DNA from 4 places in the Paenibacillus andongensis genome. Region 4 is predicted to be linked to each of the others. Evidence: riboswitches for the same ligand, from Rfam matches in the RefSeq annotation. Region 4 holds a riboswitch; each other region holds the start of a gene.
The links. Region 4 has a riboswitch for cyclic di-GMP ahead of NYR53_RS02860 (S-layer homology domain-containing protein). Riboswitches for the same ligand answer to the same signal wherever they lie in the genome.
Positions count from the first base shown of each region.

Region 1: another riboswitch for cyclic di-GMP. It lies ahead of NYR53_RS21760 (putative bifunctional diguanylate cyclase/phosphodiesterase); the one in region 4 lies ahead of NYR53_RS02860 (S-layer homology domain-containing protein).
Region 2: another riboswitch for cyclic di-GMP. It lies ahead of NYR53_RS01140 (transglutaminase-like domain-containing protein); the one in region 4 lies ahead of NYR53_RS02860 (S-layer homology domain-containing protein).
Region 3: another riboswitch for cyclic di-GMP. It lies ahead of NYR53_RS25520 (hypothetical protein); the one in region 4 lies ahead of NYR53_RS02860 (S-layer homology domain-containing protein).

Region 1 covers NZ_CP104467.1:4,744,599-4,749,452, reverse strand. Annotated here, with positions in the region: gene NYR53_RS21765 (MFS transporter) at 1-766, shown strand, start outside; gene NYR53_RS21760 (putative bifunctional diguanylate cyclase/phosphodiesterase) at 787-2,562, opposite strand; cyclic di-GMP riboswitch class I at 2,625-2,717, opposite strand; gene NYR53_RS21755 (HAD family hydrolase) at 2,914-3,564, shown strand; gene NYR53_RS21750 (GNAT family N-acetyltransferase) at 3,588-4,028, shown strand; gene NYR53_RS21745 (electron transfer flavoprotein subunit beta/FixA family protein) at 4,362-4,854, shown strand, end outside.
Region 2 covers NZ_CP104467.1:251,432-256,285, forward strand. Annotated here, with positions in the region: gene NYR53_RS01130 (SdrD B-like domain-containing protein) at 1-1,012, opposite strand, end outside; gene NYR53_RS01135 (class D sortase) at 1,524-2,231, shown strand; cyclic di-GMP riboswitch class I at 2,317-2,404, shown strand; gene NYR53_RS01140 (transglutaminase-like domain-containing protein) at 2,417-3,223, shown strand; gene NYR53_RS01145 (collagen binding domain-containing protein) at 3,418-4,854, shown strand, end outside.
Region 3 covers NZ_CP104467.1:5,689,972-5,694,825, forward strand. Annotated here, with positions in the region: gene NYR53_RS25500 (MarR family winged helix-turn-helix transcriptional regulator) at 1-331, opposite strand, end outside; gene NYR53_RS25505 (hypothetical protein) at 513-641, opposite strand; gene gloA2 (SMU1112c/YaeR family gloxylase I-like metalloprotein) at 631-1,026, opposite strand; gene NYR53_RS25515 (exopolyphosphatase) at 1,103-2,017, opposite strand; gene NYR53_RS25520 (hypothetical protein) at 2,154-2,459, opposite strand; cyclic di-GMP riboswitch class I at 2,564-2,657, opposite strand; gene NYR53_RS25525 (MDR family MFS transporter) at 2,767-3,990, opposite strand.
Region 4 covers NZ_CP104467.1:609,843-614,696, reverse strand. Annotated here, with positions in the region: gene NYR53_RS02860 (S-layer homology domain-containing protein) at 1-2,266, opposite strand, end outside; cyclic di-GMP riboswitch class I at 2,328-2,418, opposite strand; cyclic di-GMP riboswitch class I at 2,741-2,828, shown strand; gene NYR53_RS02855 (stalk domain-containing protein) at 2,895-4,854, shown strand, end outside.

The DNA of each region.
Region 1 (4,854 bases), 3.5 Mb from region 4:
GGTCGATTATGGCGGAGCAATTTTGTTTGCTTGTGGTATATCCTTTTTGCTGCTTACTACAGCAGTTGAGCATTATAGTTACATGTATGGCGCGCTAGGAGGCCTATGTATGATTGCTTTCTTTTTATATGAAAGGAAGCATCCTGCGCCGTTCGTTCCCTTAAATCTGCTGCGCAATCGCCCGGTGGCCATTATGATTGCAAGCTCATTTCTCAGCTGCGCGGCTCTCTTTGGGGCTTCCAGCTTCATACCTCTCTTCTTGCAAAATCAAGGCTACTCGTTGTTTGTCAGCGGTATTGCACTTCTGAGTACATCCATGGGGTGGATGGCTGTTGCTGTACCAGGTGGAAAATGGGTGCTTCGATATGGCTATAAACGGCTTTTAGTCATAGGTAATATGATACTCGTCATTACAGCCGCCTTATTTTATTTCATTCACGAGGGTACTCCTTTTTGGTACACGTTTAGCGCACTAACAATGCTTGGTCTTGCCTATGGTTTGATCTTCACCATTACTACAATCGGTTCACAGCAGCTTGTAGAAGCGCACCAGAAGGGGATTTCCACTTCACTGCAACTCTTTGCACGGAATATTGGGACAGCGGTCAGCGTAACGATTATGGGGGCAATCCTTACTAAATCCATCATCTTTTATACGGGTATTCATGGTATGTTCGTGTTTGGACTTGTGGCAAGCTTACTTTCATTAGCCATGCCGTTTGCTATTCGTTCAGTGTCCAATCTGAAAAGCCAGAAGGCGAAGTAGTCTACGTCTTCTGGCTTTATTCATAAAGCACCAGCATTTGCATCATGGATAACAAAACTCGTTTCAAATAGCTGGGCAGTAAGTGGAACTGAGAATAAATATCCTTGGATATTTTGACAGCCACATTTCTCTAGAAAAGAGAGCTGTTCATTAGTTTCTACACCTACCGCAAGGACACTCAAGTTTAAACGATGTGACATGGCCATAATAGCTTCAATGATAGAAGATGAGGATGTGGCGGTGGAAATGTCTTGTACAATCGATTTATCAATTTTCAACGTATCGACAGGAGATTTATGTAAATAACTTAATGAAGAATAACCAACTCCAAAATCATTGACAGTGATTTTAACCCCCTCGCGCTTTAAAGCATAAAGCTTTTCCATGATGCTGAGGCTATTATGCATTGATACGCTTTCGGTAATTTCAATTTCTAAGTACTGTGTTTCTAGCTCATTTTGATGCAGAATATCGAGAATCATTGTCACCAAATCTTCTTGATGAAACTGGACAGTAGAGACATTGACTGCAATAGGAACAGGCTCCATCCCCGCAGCTTGCCATTTTTTCATTTGTAAGCAGGCTGTTTGTAAAACCCATTTCCCTATGGCAATAATTTGTCCGGATTCCTCAGCAATTGGAACAAATTCCTTCGGCGAGACGCTTCCTAACTCATGGCTTTCCCACCGTAGTAAAGCTTCTACCCCGATTATTTTTCCGGTAGGAAGATGGAATTTGGGCTGGTACATCAGATAGAGCTCATTATGTTCGATGGCCGTTCGGAGGGATTGTTCACATGTACTTCTCCTCGAAAAAATGACACTCATTTCCTGTTCATAAAACTGATAATGGTTTCCTCCACGTTCTTTGGCCAGATACATCGCTTGATCGGCATTTTTCAGTAAAACCTCCGGATCTTCTCCATCGATCGGATACAATGAGATACCAATACTGGTTGAAACAAAAACATTGCGTCCGTCTATTTGGAAAGGTGCTTCCAATTGCTGAATGATTTTCTCCGCTTGCACTGCTGCTGACATCCTATTTCCGAATGGGTACAGAATCACAAATTCATCGCCGCTGAGTCTAGAGACAATGCTTTGTGAAATTAAGTTTTCCGAGAGAAGTAGGGAGAACTTTTGCAAAACTAGATCTCCTAAGTGATGGCCTAAGGTGTCATTGATGAGTTTAAACCGATTTACATCAAGGAAGAGTAGAGCTAAGCTCTGATTATGTTTTTTGGCATTGCTTAACGCATCTTGGAAAAGCTGGTTGAATTGGTTGCGATTCGGCAAGCCTGTCAGCAAATCAAAGTAGGCTAGCTGATGTATCATTTCCTCGGACTTCTTTTTTTCAGTCAGATCACGTAGATAAGCTGTATAGATATCCTTTCCTTTATACGGAGTGTACGTAATCGTTATTTCCGCCGGAAATACACTGCCGTCCGATCGATATGCTTTTAATTCGATTCGCTTACCGATCATCGTTTCGTCTTTCGCCGTGAATAGCAGATTTAAGAAGGTGGTCTCCTGGCCATCTTTTTCAAAAAGAAAATCGATTAACGTAAGCCCTAGCGCTTCTTCTCGTTCGTAACCAAAGATGGCTTCTGCCGCAGGATTAAATGCAATGATTCTCCCACTTGTATTAAACATCATGATACAATCGATAGCAGACTCTAAAATAGAAGCTTGGAGTGCAGTTTTGTTAGTAAAAGATAAGTAAATAGCAGTTATTGAAATAATGAACGTTAGCAGCATGAGGTAAATAGGAAAATTATCTATTAGCATATGATGCATGAATCGACCTCATTTCGTATAAATAAAAAAGTCCATCCCGAATGAAAGGATGAACTCCTTGACTCGGTAACCTGTCGTCCATAGCATCCCAATTAGGGATGCCTTAGGTCATGGCTTTGCGTCGCATTGTTTCCAATGGTTTGCTTTTGACGATTCTATATATGTAGTTCAAAAGGCACTAGTTAATGATGTATTAAGCCTATATACCAGTTAATACGACTCATTATAATTAGTTAAAAATGACGTGTCTATAGCGGTAATTAGCGAATCATGTCGAATTCTACTAAAAATAATTTATAATACTAATTTCTCAAATTTTCTGTAGTTCTAGAGATGGATAGGTGAGGTTCAATGATGAAATCAAGCCAAGTTCGAGGCATTATTTTTGACATGGATAATACACTGCTGAGGTCTAGAATTAATTTCCAAATGATGAAAAAGCAAGTGGCGGACTACCTTATTGAACATGATCTATTGCCGGTTAGCTTTCCGTTTCAAGAACATACAACATCAACCATGATTGCGTATGTGAAAGCGAAGGGGATGCCTGAAGAGTCCTATACCGAAGTGATGAAAATGGTCGTTGAGCACGAACTAATCGGCATGGAGGGCGCAGGACTGGAGTCCGATGTTTCTGAGCTTTTGAATGTTTTAATGAAGGGTTATGTCCTGGTTATTGTGACAAACAATTCTTATAAGGCAGCGGTTCATGCGCTGGAAACGACTGGAATTCGTCCATACTTTGATTTGGTTATCGGAAGAGAGCAGATGGAAGACATGAAACCATCGCCTTCCGGATACTTAGCTGCAAAGCAGCATTTTCCACAAATTCTTGAGAGCGAATGGATATCCATCGGAGATTCGTGGATAGATGGCAGAGCATCCATAGATGCTGGGATCCCCTTTATCAGCTATGGGCCTAACGGGCACTTGATGGAGGAGAAGGGGATTACCCCTATAGCGAATATTGACAGCTTGCTTAAGTTGTTAGATTATGTGTAGATAATGATTAATGAAAGTAGTGAATGAAGATGTTAGTGAATGTGAAATCTCGACTAAACGAAAACGAAATACAAGAACTGCTTAGTTACAGTGTTTTTCCCGATCCAGAGGCGCTGCAGCCTGTTCTTGAGCGTTATGAAAATGATGCTAATCTGTGGTTATTTGGGTATGAATCCGAAGGTATCATGGTGGGCATCATCGGCTTTGAACTTAGTAATAATCAGGAGATGACGATCACTCATCTTGCCGTTGAACCGGAGAGCAGAGGGGTAGGCTTTGGGCGAGGGATTATCCTTGAAATTATTGAAGATATGAGTCCCATTCGAATCGTGGCTGAAACCGATGAAGAAAGTGTCCAGTTCTATAGAAATATTGGATTCGTTATTCGAAGCTTAGGGGAGAAATATCCCGGTGTAGAGCGTTTCTTATGTACGTATGAGGTAGAAGAAGCGGAAGAAGATTAATAATGTCGGGCCCGCTACTTTAGTGGAACTAGAATTCGTTATTTTTGGAAATTGAAATTGGAAAAAAGGATCTTAGTCGCGACTCGCGGCTCAGATCCTTTTTTTTGTGTTCCGATCAAGATCGGTAAGATTTCATTCGAGCCTTGGACGAAAGTAAGAGTCATGTTAGGAAGCTTTTCGCATATATTGTTGTAGATTATTAACTTTATACAAGTGCTTTGAAAGCGATTTCGATTCGTCATTTTAAGTGACGAAATTCACAATGCTGACAAGCCCAGATCCGTTAGCTGTCGAATGTGCAAGCAAGTTCCTAAGAAATAGGAGGGTGCAGAGATGCTGCATATTGTCGTTTGTATCAAGCAGGTACCTGACTCTAGAGAAATTCGCATTGACCCGAAAAATAATACGTTAATTCGCCAAGGTGTCCCAAGTATCGTGAACTTCTATGATATGCATGGGCTGGAAGAGGCGCTCCGTATTAAAGATGAACAAGGTGCGAGGATTACAGTGGTAACAATGGGGCCGCCACCTGCGGAGAAAGGGTTAAAGGAGTGCATCTCCCTTGGCGCTGACGATGCTGTATTAGTGACGGACCGCGGCTTCGCAGGTGCGGACACGCTGGCGACATCGTACGTTGTTGCCCGAACCATCCGTAAAATTGCCGAAACGTGGGGACCGGTGGACATCGTTTTTTGCGGCAAACAAACGCTGGACGGCGACACGGGGCAGGTTGGGCCTGGCGTCGCATGCCGATTGGATTTGGAACAGCTTACTTATGTAAACAAAGTTGCCAGTGTGGATGAAAAGCGGCGGAAAGTTCGTGTTC
Region 2 (4,854 bases), 360 kb from region 4:
TATTCCCAAAGCCATTGATTTTGTAATCTACGGTCTGACCGACAGCATACTCATCATTAGTCTGGCGGGAGTCTTTGTTGATACCGTAAACGCCTGGCGTTGGAGCTGAAAGTAGGTGGGTAGCGGATGCTGTATTTGTAGTAAGAGCAGCCCCACTCAGGCTGGTACCTGCAGCGTAAACGGAATTCGTTACCGAATTGCCTACTTGAAACGTAGGACTCGGAAAGTTTAACACGACATTATAGGTGACTTCCTGTCCAGCATTTAATGTAGGAAGACTCCAGTAGACATTGCCGTACACGGAACTATAAACCCCGCCGCCAGTGGCTGAAACAAATGTAGAGCCGACAGGCAGAGTGTCGTAAATTCCAACGTTTTGAATATTTGCGCCACCAAGTGCGCTGTTCCCTTTTAGCTTAACCTGATAGGTGACATCACTGTTCAAAACAGGATCAACCGTAGGGAGGATTTTGGTTTTAGATATCGACCAGTTATCAGGATTCAGAGTTGCCGTAACTACTTGTGCAGTTGACGAAACCGAGCCGCTATTATCAGCTTTAGCTGTTGCGGTATTCTGCGCGGTGTCTCCTTGCTGAGTTACCCCTGACTTGAATTTGGTCTTCAGCTTAAGCACGCCCGTTGTACCAGCAGGTAGCGGGTTATCCATGACGAATTTAACTGTACCAGGAGTACTTAAATCGACATGATCGACATCAGCCGAGGTGTCGACGCCTACGTAGTCCAATGTATTTGGCAAAACGTCAGTGATGACCATATTCACGGCATCTTCCGTCGTACTCGGATTCGCATACTTGATCGTATACGTGATCGTTTCCCCAGGTACTGCTGATGTTTTATCTACTGTTTTTTCCAAAGACAAAGAAATAGCGGCAGACGCAACAAAATTGTAATAAGGTAATACCGCCAATGATAAAGCCATAAGCAAGAACAGCACTCTTTTAGGCAAATGCAAGAGGGTTCTGCTTCTTTTCAAACCCAATAAATGTTCCATACATTGCTCCCCCATAATCAGATAACATGAGCTGGCAATGTATTTTATTTTCAAAATATTCCAACTGCATGTCTCTTAAACAACTGTAAATCCTGATTCTTCTTCCTGGCATAAGAAATAAGTGCTATTGTTTCTGCGTTAATCTATGTATGAGGACGAACAATCCTGTAATCAGAGTAAGAAATGCCTGTGTAGTCGTGGAGATTGCTCTATTTGTCCTTCACCTCCTCGGAAAAATGATAAACTTTTACCAGTTAATGACTATAAAACGAACTATGCCAAAAAAAGAATTCTTTTTATTACACCAAATAAGACTGAACAAATTCTGAACAATTTCTTGCAAAAACGACAAAATTCTATGTTACCGAATCATTATTTGCTGTAACACCTGCTGGAAAGATAAGAAAGGAATTTACTCAAATATCTAGAATAGAAATAGGCATATTCTTAACGGAAACTTTTTCGGAATGATTGTGGTTGTATGAGATCCAAGAGAAAGGTGGTACCGCTGGTGATTAGAAAAAAGCTATCACTGTTAGTTATCGTTCTTGGGATTATCCTTTTTCTTTATCCAACGCTAAACGATCGTTATGAGAGCTATCAGCAGAACAAAATTTTGAAACAATGGCAGGAAAATCTGCAGAACATGGATCAGACAGCTTCTGACATCGAGGAGGAGACAGATACGGTGTTGGTCGTGCCTTCTTCCAGTCCCGATGTGGAAGCTCTGCCGTCAAGCGGCCAGCCAACTAGCCAGCCAAGCCCCTTGGCCGCGGAAATGAAAATGACACCGAAGCCATTAACTTTGCCGCAGAAGAATATAGAGGGTGTCCTCACTATTGATAAAATTGATTTGAAGCTCCCTATTCTGACAGATGCAACCGTGAATAATTTGAAGATTTCCGTTGCCAGTATCGCCAAAACGGGCAAAGCAGGAGCTGTTGGTAATTATGCGATTGCTGGTCATCGAAACCTGACCTACGGGAAAAATTTTAATCGATTAGATGAAGTCACCGAAGGGGATTTCATAGAAGTGAATACAGGGAGTAAAACGTATATCTACAAGGTAGTGGACAAACTGTATGTCCTCCCAGAGGATGTCTGGGTGCTGAAGGGCAACGGCAAAGATCGGGAGATTACGCTAATAACTTGCCATCCTATGGAAAATCCGACTCACCGTATTGCGATTAAGGGAATTATGGTGCAGTCTAAGGAATAAAATGTAATATTTTGTCTATTCAGAGAGACAAGCCTATGTTAAGATTGCACTATCACTATAGTGATTATAGGGATTCGGTGCGTTCCTCCGATAAAGGCAAATCTAGCGAAAACTAGAGACGCAAAACTAAAGGGCCTTCCTTAGCCGAACTAAGTTGGCAGCCAGTTACCGAAAGGGGATTTTTTGTGCTTAAGAAACCATTTATACCAGTGATCCTAGCAGTATTTCTGTTTACTTTCGCTCCGCAAGGGATATTTGCAGCTTCCAATCCATCCATGATAGATAAAGAGGCTCTGAATAAAGGAATTATATCGGTTCATTATTCAAAAGATAAAAACACCAAAGTTCTCGTTCGAATAATGAGAGAAAATATCAAATATGACTACACCTTCGAAGAAGGGGATCAGTACCCTTTGCAGCTGGGAAACGGACCGTATAAAGTGCTGATTGGCGAGTCCATAGGAGCTAATAAATATAAAGTTGTTGCGCAAGAACAAATAGATTTAGAAATGGAAGACGAGAATGCCGTATTTCTGCAGTCCATTCCGTTGATCGATTGGAACGATGAATCGAAGGCGGTCGTTGAAGCTAAGCAATTAGTTGGAGATAAAGACAAAGATATCGACAAAATAAGGGCCATTTATGGATATATCACGACACATTTTCAGTATGATTATGAGAAGGCCCAAACTGTAGCAGATAGTTACGTGCCTAATCTGGATACGGCCTACGAAGCGTCGGGCGGAATTTGTTATGACTTTGCAGCTACTTTTGCGGCAATGGCAAGAAGCGAGGGAATTCCAACACGTCTGGTTATGGGATATGAAAGCCATGCGCCAAATACTTATCATGCGTGGAATCAAGTTTTCCTAAAGGAAAGTAAGGAATGGGTGACGATCGACACCACGTATGACGCTATACATATACAAGCTGGTGAAACAATAGATATTATAAAAAACGATCATAATTATCAAATTTCCAAAATATATTAGAAGAAATGATGAAACCTGTACTCAACGGAGTACAGGTTTTTTTGTGCTTCCCATGTGAAAAACAATAAATTCCAATATTTACAATACATCTTGTATCATATATCATTGATAATGATACATTTTGTTTCAAAGTCATAGGAGGTAGCACACATAAATAATCTCTATAAACATTGATCCATGAATGGAGGTATGAAATGATGTTGAAGAAAAAAACGAGTGCACTGCTGATTACTTTATTAATTTTTATGCAGAGTATTTACGGGATTGGCTTTATTACTAAGGCCAGTGCGAACACGATTTCAAACAATATTCTTGACAGCGTGACGATGGCTGTATATGACAGCGCAGGTCAAGTCGTGACCGGCAATGTTTATGAGCCAAACTCCACAGTGCAGCTAGACTATACATGGTCGCTGCCAAACGGTCATGGGTACCATAGTGGTGATACGTTTACATTCACTCTGCCGCAGCAATTTTTGCTTTTCAACAATATCAGCGGTGGTTTGGTCATGGGGCAGAATCAGTTAGGGACTTTCCATGTTGATCAAGCTAGTCATCAAGTGCTGATCACCTTTAACAACTACATCGAAAGCCATGACAATATACATGGTACGCTCACTTTCCGAACACAGTTAGATATAAGTAAACTTACGGAAAGCACAACGGTAACGATTACAATTCCGATTCAATCTGGTGATCAGATTTTCACTCTTCATCTTAGACCTTCGGTCACTTCCACAATCGAAAAAAGAGGCGTACCCTCTGGATTTAACCCGAAAGATATTCATTGGACCGTCGATGTGAATAAGACGCTGGATTCTGTTGAGAACGCAGAGATGACGGACCCAATCCCAGCAGGTCTATCTGTTCCTGTTACGGTAGCCGTCTATGAGTTAGGGGTCAAATTAGATGGAAGTGTCGTACAAGGGGCGTTGGTGGATGGCAGTAAATATATAGTAAATATAACAGGAGCCAATCTTTCTGTTCGATTCACGGAATCTCCTATTCATATGGCTTATCGCATTCAATATACGACGCCAATAACCGATTTTGACAAAGCAACCTTTGTGAATACGGCAACGTTCGGGGGAAGTAATAAAAACCCTGTTCAGGCCTCTGCGACAGTCCATGTAACGCGTGGCAGCTCTTTAGATAAAATAGCCGAAAGCTATAGTCCCATTACGCAGATTATTAATTGGGGAATCAAATATAATTATAATGAGAGGACAATTGCCCAGTCAGCAGCATTCCTAAAAGATTTATTCAATGATACACAAGAAATAGTTGCAGGATCCCTTCATATTTATCCCGTAACGTTTAATTCAAGTGGTAATGAGACACTGGGAAGTGAATTGCCGAGTGGGGAGTATACCGTGACAACGGAAGCAGCTGCTGGCAAGAAAGGATTTAAACTGCAATTTAATCATAGTGTTTCTTCGGCATTTAAAATTAATTATCAGACCAAGGCAAGTAATCCGGTTTTGAAAAATGCGATCATAACGAATAGCGTTACGTCCGGCAGCGGAGAAAGTGATTCCGCATCACGGCCTATTGAACAGGGGGCTGTTTACAAGTATCCTGGAACCGCAGATTACACGGCCAAAACCGTATCTTGGCTTATTATCATGAAC
Region 3 (4,854 bases), 2.6 Mb from region 4:
CCCTATTGGAATAATCGTTTTCCCTTTTTATTAAAGGGTAAACATTCTTCCCTTTCTCTGTAGGAAATAGTTTTTTAATTTTTTGGTTATATGGATCATCATTCTTTTCAATAAATCCATTAATCTCAAGTTTCTTTATAGCCCGAGCTGCTGTTGTTCGATCTACCTTGATCATTTCAGCTAACTTTTCTTGAATAATTCCTGGATTTTCACATATTCGCACGAGGTACAAGTACTGTCCTTTTGTAAGGTCATATTTTTTAAATTCTATATTACTTATCGAATCCAAAGACCTTGCAATCATTCCAACCTCACGTAGAATTTCCTTCATATTTGCAACTCCGCTAATCATGTATTTTTAAAATGTCGTAAGAAAATAGTACTTCATTTTTATTGCATTTACAACAAAAATCCCGCAGACTTTTTCAACGGACAAGTAAATAAAAATCCCTCAACGGCTCATCCGACCTAGCTGCATGTATGCAGCGGTCAGATCAAGCTAGTGAGGGATTTTATTTTATAAACAAAAACCAAATCAATAATGCCCATAGGGGAATGGACACAAGAATACTCCATAAGCAGCCTTTGGCAAACCGCAGCTTCGGCTCCTGTTCAGTCCTTTCTTGACGATCATTTGGCATGTTCCACCAACTCCAAGGGCAGCCCATCCGGATCTGCAAAAAAAGTATATTGGTCACCGGTAATAGGATCAATCCGCACCGGTTCTACCGCAATCCCCTTGCTCTCAAGTTCTTTAACGCTTTGTTCCATATTCGGCACAACAAAAGCCAAATGCCTAAGGCCCCTTGCCTCAGGCTGGTTAACTCGCAGCGGAGGGTTCGGAAATGAAAATAACTCGATCTGCTGTTCGGTCTTCCCGATGCGCAAATCCAACTTATAGGAGTCACGTTCTGCACGATATGTTTCGTGTATGACCGTTAATCCAAGTAAATCGACATAGAAGTGTTTCGATCGCTCATAATTTGAGCTAATGATTGCCACATGATGAATTTGTGCTAACTCCACTCCATTCCCTCCTGTCCCCATTTCGTGAAAAACCGCATTCCGGGAACTCCCCATCCTGCGGTCCGTTTCATTCATTTTATCCGTCTGTTCGCATCGTTTCAACAATTTTCTTCAAAACTTCCTCAGCGTTCACATAGTCAACTTGGCAAGTACCTGCTGCATGATGACCGCCTCCACCATTTTGAAGCATCAAGTTACCAATATTCGTTTTCGATGTGCGATTCACAATGCTGTGTCCACAAGCAAAGACGCAGTTTTGTTTATTTCGGCCATCGATGACCCAAATCGAGATATTTTGCTCTGGATACAGGGCATACACCATGAAACGGTTCCCTGGATAGATGGTTTCCACATCACGAAGGTCGGTAATAATAACATTGCCTTCCGTCCGCGTATAGGTTTGAAGCATATCACGATATAAGGCATCTAATTCGAAATACCGCGCCACGCGCTCTTTCACATCTGGCAATTCCATAATCTCATGAACGGACATTGTTGCACAGTGCTCCACGAGATCTTCCATCAATTGATAGTTACTGATCCGATAATCGCGATAACGCCCTAAACCCGTTCGAGCATCCATGATAAAAGATAATAAATCCCATCCGCTCGGATTCAAAATATCTTCTTTGCTGAACTGCGCCGAATCCGCTTTATCCACCCCGCGCATAATATCGTCGATATCTCCGAAGGTCTCTCGCCCTCCATAGTAATCATAAACAACACGTGCCGCACTTGGCGCGATACGGGTTTCTCCTTTGAATTCAACCTTCTCCCCCATCCGCTCAAGTTCACTGGAATGATGATCGAACCACAAGCCACAACCCGCTACATAAGGGACATTGGCCAAAATATCGTTTTCTGAAACCTCAATCAAACCGTCCTGCATATCTTTGGGATGGACAAATTTCATCTCATCTACCATGTTTAACTTTTTGAAAAGCATCGCGCATACTAAACCATCAAAATCCGAACGTGTGATTAATCTCATGCTATGTATCCCCCTAATAATAGTTCCTAAGCACTACTAAAACCTATGAGATTCATTATATCAGCTAGTGTCAATTTGTGACAATGATTTTGTCTTTACATAACCCTTACAGCTGGTAATAAAAAAAACGATACGCCTAGATAGGCTGTACCGTTCTTAATTTGGATGATAAGCATTGATAGAGCCTTGTCAAAAATGCTTCAATTTGCGACATCGGCGGCATTTTAACCGAAAGTTTAACTTCGCCTTTCCAGTAAAAAATCAAGATGCTGTTGTTTCTCCCATGAAACATTTCAACATCCCAACAAGCTTCATTTAACGCGTACTCTTCCCGATTAATCATGAGCTTCGGTCCATCCGTGGAAGGTACCAAACGGGCAACATGGTTACCACATAACGAAGTCACTTTTTGTTCTTCTTGTAGTATTCCTTCAGATTGCATGCTGCTGGATCCTCCTTTTATTTTTACATAAATTTGTTATGACAGAGAGAAAAACCCCACCATAGTGAACCGATCGGAGGGGTTCTGATGTTGATACCCAATCGTTCGGCGGCTGGCTGGCTGCGAGTCCGGTTTTAGGACAAGGAAGCCCCTTTAGCTTTGCGTCACTGGCTTTCGCCAGCTTTGCCTTTGTCGAGATGTCTTTCTAACTATCTGAAGAGCTAAGTAATAAATATCTACTCTCTCAAGGATACGGGAACTCGTTTTGAAATCGAATAGTTCCTAAGAACTAATTTTGCAATATTTTTCAAAAAAATTCTTTTTTCGACGTATTTTTTAACATTATTTGACGAATAGAGCCTCTCCAATAAAAAAAGGACCCGGTAATCGTAAGAACGGCCATAAGAACATACAACGTATTTCCACCATAAGACACTAACAAGAACCCACCAACCCAAGGTCCAATAAAGTGGCCTATGTTCGTTAGTGTTTGAGCACCAAAATACGTGCCACGCATATGCTCGGGAGCTAATTTGTCAATCAACATATTAGCAGCAGGATAATTTAAAATCTCGCCAAAGGTGAAAATACCCATCGAAATAATAAGCCATACCAGCGAGTGGGAAAATGCAAAGCCAACATCCCCTAACGCAAACATTAGGTTACCAACTATTATTGCAGCAAGTGGCGTGTACTTCTCAGCCCAACGAGTAAGTGGAATCTGCATGGCGATAACCACAATCGCGTTCACACTCATTAAGATCGCAAACATTTTCACACCATCCACAAAACTATGCTCCAAATATTGCGAAAGTGTCACCATCACCTGTGAGTAGCCGATAGCTCCAATAATACCGCCAAGGATATACAATCGAAAAGTAACATCACTGCGAATCACTCGCAAAGCAGAAACAAAGGTAACTGAAGATTTCTTCTCACCCTCGATTTTCTTGATGCCAAAAACGATGAGCAGTGCATAAAGGGTGACCGCATAAATAAAATAAATGGTTCCTGTAATAAGAAAAGGCAGCGCACCGTTCATCGTAGCGAAAAAGGCACCCAAAAGTGGTCCGACAGCAACTCCTACATTGATAGCCATATACCGCATCGAAAACACCTTAAGTCTCTTCGCAGGTTCTGTGAGATCGGCCATCAACGCCTGAGATACAGGCTCATAAAATGACCGGCACAAGCCGTTCAGCATATTTAGCAGCATAAAAAGGATTGGTAATTTAACTATGCCGAAGCCTAAGAACACGAATGCCCAGCCAAAAAGCGCAGCCAGCATAATAATGCGCCTACCGAATCGGTCCGATAAGGTGCCCCCAATAAAGCCGCCTACGGTTCCAGCCAAAGAACCCATTCCGATGACAATTCCGATCATCACCGCGCTCATCGACGTATGTCTAGCTAAATAAATCGCGAGAAAAGGCAAACTCATGGAGGATGCTGCCCGAGCCATAACGGTTCCAAGAATTAACGTATGTACAATAGGATGATAAGAACTTAGAAAACCACGTAACCGATTCATTTAAAAGGACTCCTATCGCCGCTTAATTTACCGTGGGTCAAAGAAATCGACACCGAATTCCAATTATACACGAAAAATGACGATATGTGTCTTCAATTTGTTCTAAATTTCGAATGTGGCGCGCGGGATCGTGTCAGGATGGCGGGGTTCAGGTTGGTTCTCGACAAGCATGGATGCAAAATGTACATCTAAATTTGTTAAAAGCGGCTTATTGGGAGAGTTATCATGCATTTTGTACATCAAATTTAAAGCGAATCCGGCTTTTTAGCCTGAAGTGGTAGATTTAGATGTAGTTTTTGCAGCTTCTGCCTAGCAACAGCTAGTTTGAGCAGAAATTACCTGCACTTTTTGCATCAAATTACAAGGCTGTGGAAGGCGAGATTATCTACTTTGTTAAGATGGGGGTTCCGGCGTAAGTGATATCACCATTCGTTGAAGCTGGGGGTACTAGTTACTCTAAAAGATGGCAAGCGTTGGGTTGGCAGATATAGCAGCTGGATTCTACTTTATAGGAGGATAGATCCCCGATTGCCTGTATTGGGCATGTGACATGCTCCGTTATCGGTGGTTACAGTAGAAGTAATTTCAAAATTTCGGTACTAAGCTGCTGATCCGAGACTCAAGGGGAACGAGGAGCCGCTATTTTCCGTTATTATGTCGATATGGGCCCTTATGCGGAACGAGGGGACGCTATTTTAGTGTTTTTGCGATTTTTACACCTCTGACGCGTGAAATAGCGGCTCCTCATTCCGCGAAACCATGAAATACGCGGTTTCGAGCAAAATAAGGTATCTACGTTCCGTCGAGCTGGGAGTCAGTAATGCTGCACTTTCATATGTGAAGCTAATTTTAAGAGTAGGCTCG
Region 4 (4,854 bases):
GATGTTTCAACGTATTCGTGATCTCAAAATCCAGAGCTATGTGTGCATTATAATAAGTTGTAGCAAAAGCAATGCTGCTTGGTCTGGATTCCACGCCAATTCTATCCATTGCTGATGTAACGACATAATATCGTGTCGTATGTGGAAGATTCGTGCTATCGACATAGGTCGTTCCGGTTACCGTAATCGGTTTACCATTTTGATCCTCCAAGGGAACAAACTTGCCAGTAGCAGTTGCGCTGTAATAAATATGGTACTGGTCCGCATTCGCAACTGGGTTCCATTGCAAAGCGATCTCCCTATTCGATACTGTGGATGCTTTTAGACCAGTTGGAGACTCAAGTTGATCATAAATCCCATCAAGTTCCCAATCACTTCCGTTCCATGTTGCAAAAACAAGATACTGACTTCCGTAAACGAGCGTAATCCTATCCCCTGCAGCGAGCGGCACCGCCTGTTCTGTCAGCTGATTACCTAGATCATGGACAGCGTAACTGCCATTGATTTGATAAGAAATCATCTCGTTGCCAACATAATAAACCTGAGCATACACGCTTTCGTTAACAGTAATGCTGGATAACAGAACCCCGGAATAATGCTTTGTTGAATTTCGTTTGGTTACGTCATACGGAGCTGGAGAAACCGATCCGCCTATAATGCTGTAGATTCCTACGTCTTCTACCGTCCCACTATATTCGGTCTGGTATGTATCCTGTGTAACCGTGTTTGAAACGTCCCATTGAACCGTCGAATAATCTGCCATGGCTGGGTACAGTGTGTATACCTTGTTTTGTATGATAAAAGCAGCATTAATATCCTCTACATTTCCCGGCTCAGTATCCGGTTCTCCACCTGTCGGCTTCCCAGGAGGTACACCTCCTCCCGGGCTGTCCTCATTCGGAACAGGAGATATGTTCGTTGATCCAGGTGTAGTAACCGGAGAGTTTCCTGTAACTTCCTTACCGCCAATTACGACGAGTTTTACCAGATCGCCAAGTGTATATTTCTTTACAATTTGCTCAAAGCTTACGCCTTCCACCTTAATCACCGCATTAAGTATCGAGCCTTCTCCCGTCACTTTCGCGGCTGATTGTAAAATGATCTGCTCCAATATGGCATTGCCCAGCATCTTGATTCCTGAGCCTTCCGAACCTGCTTGCGTTTCAAGCAAGGTGACAACGGATTGACTGGAAACCTCGACAGTTACCGTCGACTTCAGGTCAACTTTCACAAATGTACCTACTAACTGAACGACATCATTCACAGTCGTTCCTTGCACGGAAACAGATTGGAAGCCCTCGTTTCCTTGCTCTTGTTCTAATTTCGCACCCGATTTGATAATGGTATCGCTTATTATCGTAGAGCCTTTAGTAAAAACTCTGACTCTGCCGAAGTCCTTTTGAACCACCATCTGATTGAGGGTTGAATCTTGAATTTCAATGCTGTTTTCTCCGCCCCCATTCACAATCGTTCTTCCCTTTACTGTCACGTGATCAAGGAACACTTCCCCCTCCCCTATCCCCGCTGCCAAGATGAGATCGCCTTTGATCACAGCATTTTTTATAGTGACACCGCCGCTGTTGACCGTCATATTCCCTTCAACATCAGCTTTTGGAGTATAAGTTCCAGGCTTATGGATCAAATGCCCTACGGCATTATCTAGCATCACTACGGCTTCTGCTCTTGTAATGGATTTCTGAGGACGGAAGCTCTGATCAGGATATCCTTTAAGATAACCCTCCGAGGCGACTGCTTTTATGTAAGGCTTGCTCCAGTCAGACATTTGCTGCTCATCGAGAAACGTTCGCGTATCACTCTTTGGTAACACGTCTTTTAATTGTATAAGTTGATAGATGATTTTGGCAGCCTGTTCTCTGCTAATCGGTTGATCTGGACGAAAGGAGCCGTCATCGAACCCGGAAATATAGCCGGCATATTTTGCTTTGGCCACATCGTTATAGAACCATTTTTCCAGAGAAACATCTTTGAAGGTTTGGTCATCTTTATGGAGATACCCAAATGCCTTGTTGACAAGTAATATGAATTCCGCCCTGGTAATGACTTTATCGGGTTGAAAGGTTTGATCGGCATAGCCCGAAATCAATCCATTTCCGATCCATTCGTTTATGGCATCCTCTGCCCAATACCCATTAATGTCACGTAATGCTGGTTGGTTTTCTGCTTGCGCTAAACCTGAGAAAGATACGATTTGAACGGTCAAAAACATAACAATAAATACAATTTTCCCCAGCAACCTTGCCAACATATAATCTTCCTCTCTATTACTTTGATATAAAGGCAATAAAAAAAGCCACTCCAAAAGGAATGTAGGCGGCCCGGCTGTCGTACAAGGAATGCCCTTGCTTAGACCCGTGGCTTTGCGTCTCCGCCTTTCGGACGGATTTGCCGTTTCTTATTCTCGGAATGACTCTAGGACCTATCGAATAGTTCTAATTGCCTAGCAACAATTATATACTTAATTAATTTAATAGGAAACAAATATTTTCCATTTTCGACAAATTATTTTTAAATTCCATTTTGAAATACTTACGACTGAATCCCAAACCGGGTAGTACTATAGCGAGGTAATTGGGATGTTCTTCCCCATCCCCTTCGTGAGAACTATAAGCGGAACAAATAAATCTTTCAAATAAGTATTAGACTATATGTCGTATATTGTAGAATTAACACAAATACCATATAATGGTTAAGGGTAGCATACCTGTTTAAGCCAATACAATAAGATCAAAGGCACATTCGCGCGAAAGCCGGAGTCGCAAAGCTACGGGTCTACGTCCCCTTCGGGATATGATAGCCGGGTCGCTCTATAGTTTGGCTTTTTTGCATGCACGGAATTTATAGGGTTTTAATAAAAAAAGGGGGGGTATTTCAACGTGAAGTTTAAAAAAATTGCGTTAGGGGCACTTGCGCTCATGCTGGCGTTTGGCTCGCTGTCCTTCTTGCCGGAAGTGCATGTAAGTGCTGCAACATTCACCAAAAAGGATAACTCAACAGACTACTCGGTACCTGAGTTTCCGATCATTACCGATTCCAAGATGGTTTGGATGGGAGATGACGAGAACAAATTCTATCAAGTGTTCGCCCGGGATTTGTATAGCGGCGAATTAAAACAACTAACCGAGACCCAGACCTACAAAGCAAAATTATCGGCAGCGAATAATTATGCCATATATCTGGATAGTCAAAAAATTATTATAATGGTTAATCTTCAAACCGGCGAATCTACCCAAGCAGATGTCAAGCCGGGCTATTATGAAGATCTTCAAACGGACGGCGAATACATAGTCTACAAAGATAAATCTACAAGCACTCTTAATGTGTACAATATGACAACTAAGGAAACAAATATCATTGGAAAAGGTCAAGATGCTACTTTGGCGAACGGCCAAGTCGCCTATTATGGTTCTTCGGAGAATAGGCTTAAGCTTTACGACATTGCAAGCAAGACTTTACGAGTTCTGTGGGATAAAAATGATGGCAGTTTATACAACAGTCATCCAGTCGCATTCAACGGCAAATACGTCGTATGGATTCAACAGCCCTACAATCAACTAAAATTTCAATTGAGAATGATCGACGTTACTCAACCGGATTCACTACCTAGTGTACTTAGCCTATTTGACAAGGTAGCTATCCCTCTCGATATTTTCGTAAGTAAGGAAATTGCGGCATGGACTGTTGAGAAAGATGGACATAAAGTGGTGATGGCAGCAAACTTGCAAAACAAGCAAGCCGATGTAGCAGCCGATCAAGGCGAGAAGCTATTGGGTGTTACCGGAAGCACAATTATTTTGAAAAACGTGGATAACAATCTGATTCTTCGAACCCTTCAATCTACAGGTGAAGGTAACGCCATTCAGGATACACTAGTTTCAGCTGTCCCTTATGCAGATAAAATACCTGAACAAGTGACGGGTTTCTTCGGCGGAAGCAGTCCGAGCAGCGTGCACGAGTTGGCGACTTCCGATCGCGCGGTTATTTTATCCTCTCCGTTCGAGAATCCGTTTTCCTATAAAGGGGGCGATTATACAAGCATTCGGTATACAGTGGAAGGTCCGAAACTGGAACTGACCAAAGCTCTTCAACCGGAACAGAAAATGGTGAGCCTCCCATGGTCGGTCGACGTACAAGAAGCATTCGATTACCATGTCCTAAAAATGGCCTATATGCCATCTCGTGTCCCTTCCGATCAGCTTAGCAAGCTGGGAATTTATAAACTCGTTGAGGGCAAATGGATCTATGCAGGGGGGATTATCGAGGAAAAAAATCAACTTCTTCGTACCCAAATTCATAGCGGCGGGGTTTACGCAGTGCTTTATCAAGATATGAATGCAGCTTCCCTCCGGGACTATTGGATGCGGAAAACCATTACGCAAGTGAACGCAGACAAACCTATTCGTGTTTATCTTGACGGAGAGGAAGTAATCTTCCACGAACAGCCTCAACTTAAGGACAGTTCTACAACGGTTGAGTTTCGACCTATTTTCGAAAAGCTGGGTTTGCAAGTAAATTGGGACGAAGCATCCCAAACGGTTACAGGCAGCAAAGAGGGAACGTCGATTAGTCTCACATTAGGACAGTCGCAAGCAACCGTTAATGAAAAGACATCCGAACTGCCAACAGCCCCTTACCTTCAAAAGGGGTACACGTTCGTCCCTCTTAGATTGGTTGGTGAAGCTTCCGGTCGAAAAGTGGTGTGGGATGCGAACCTCAAAGCCGTATATCTCTATGACCCTGCAACGGAAGGCAAGCTGTACGACAAAGCCGGCAACTTGCTTTATGAAGGTCAGCTTAAAGACGGGCATATGTACGGAAAAGGGAAGCTCTATCACG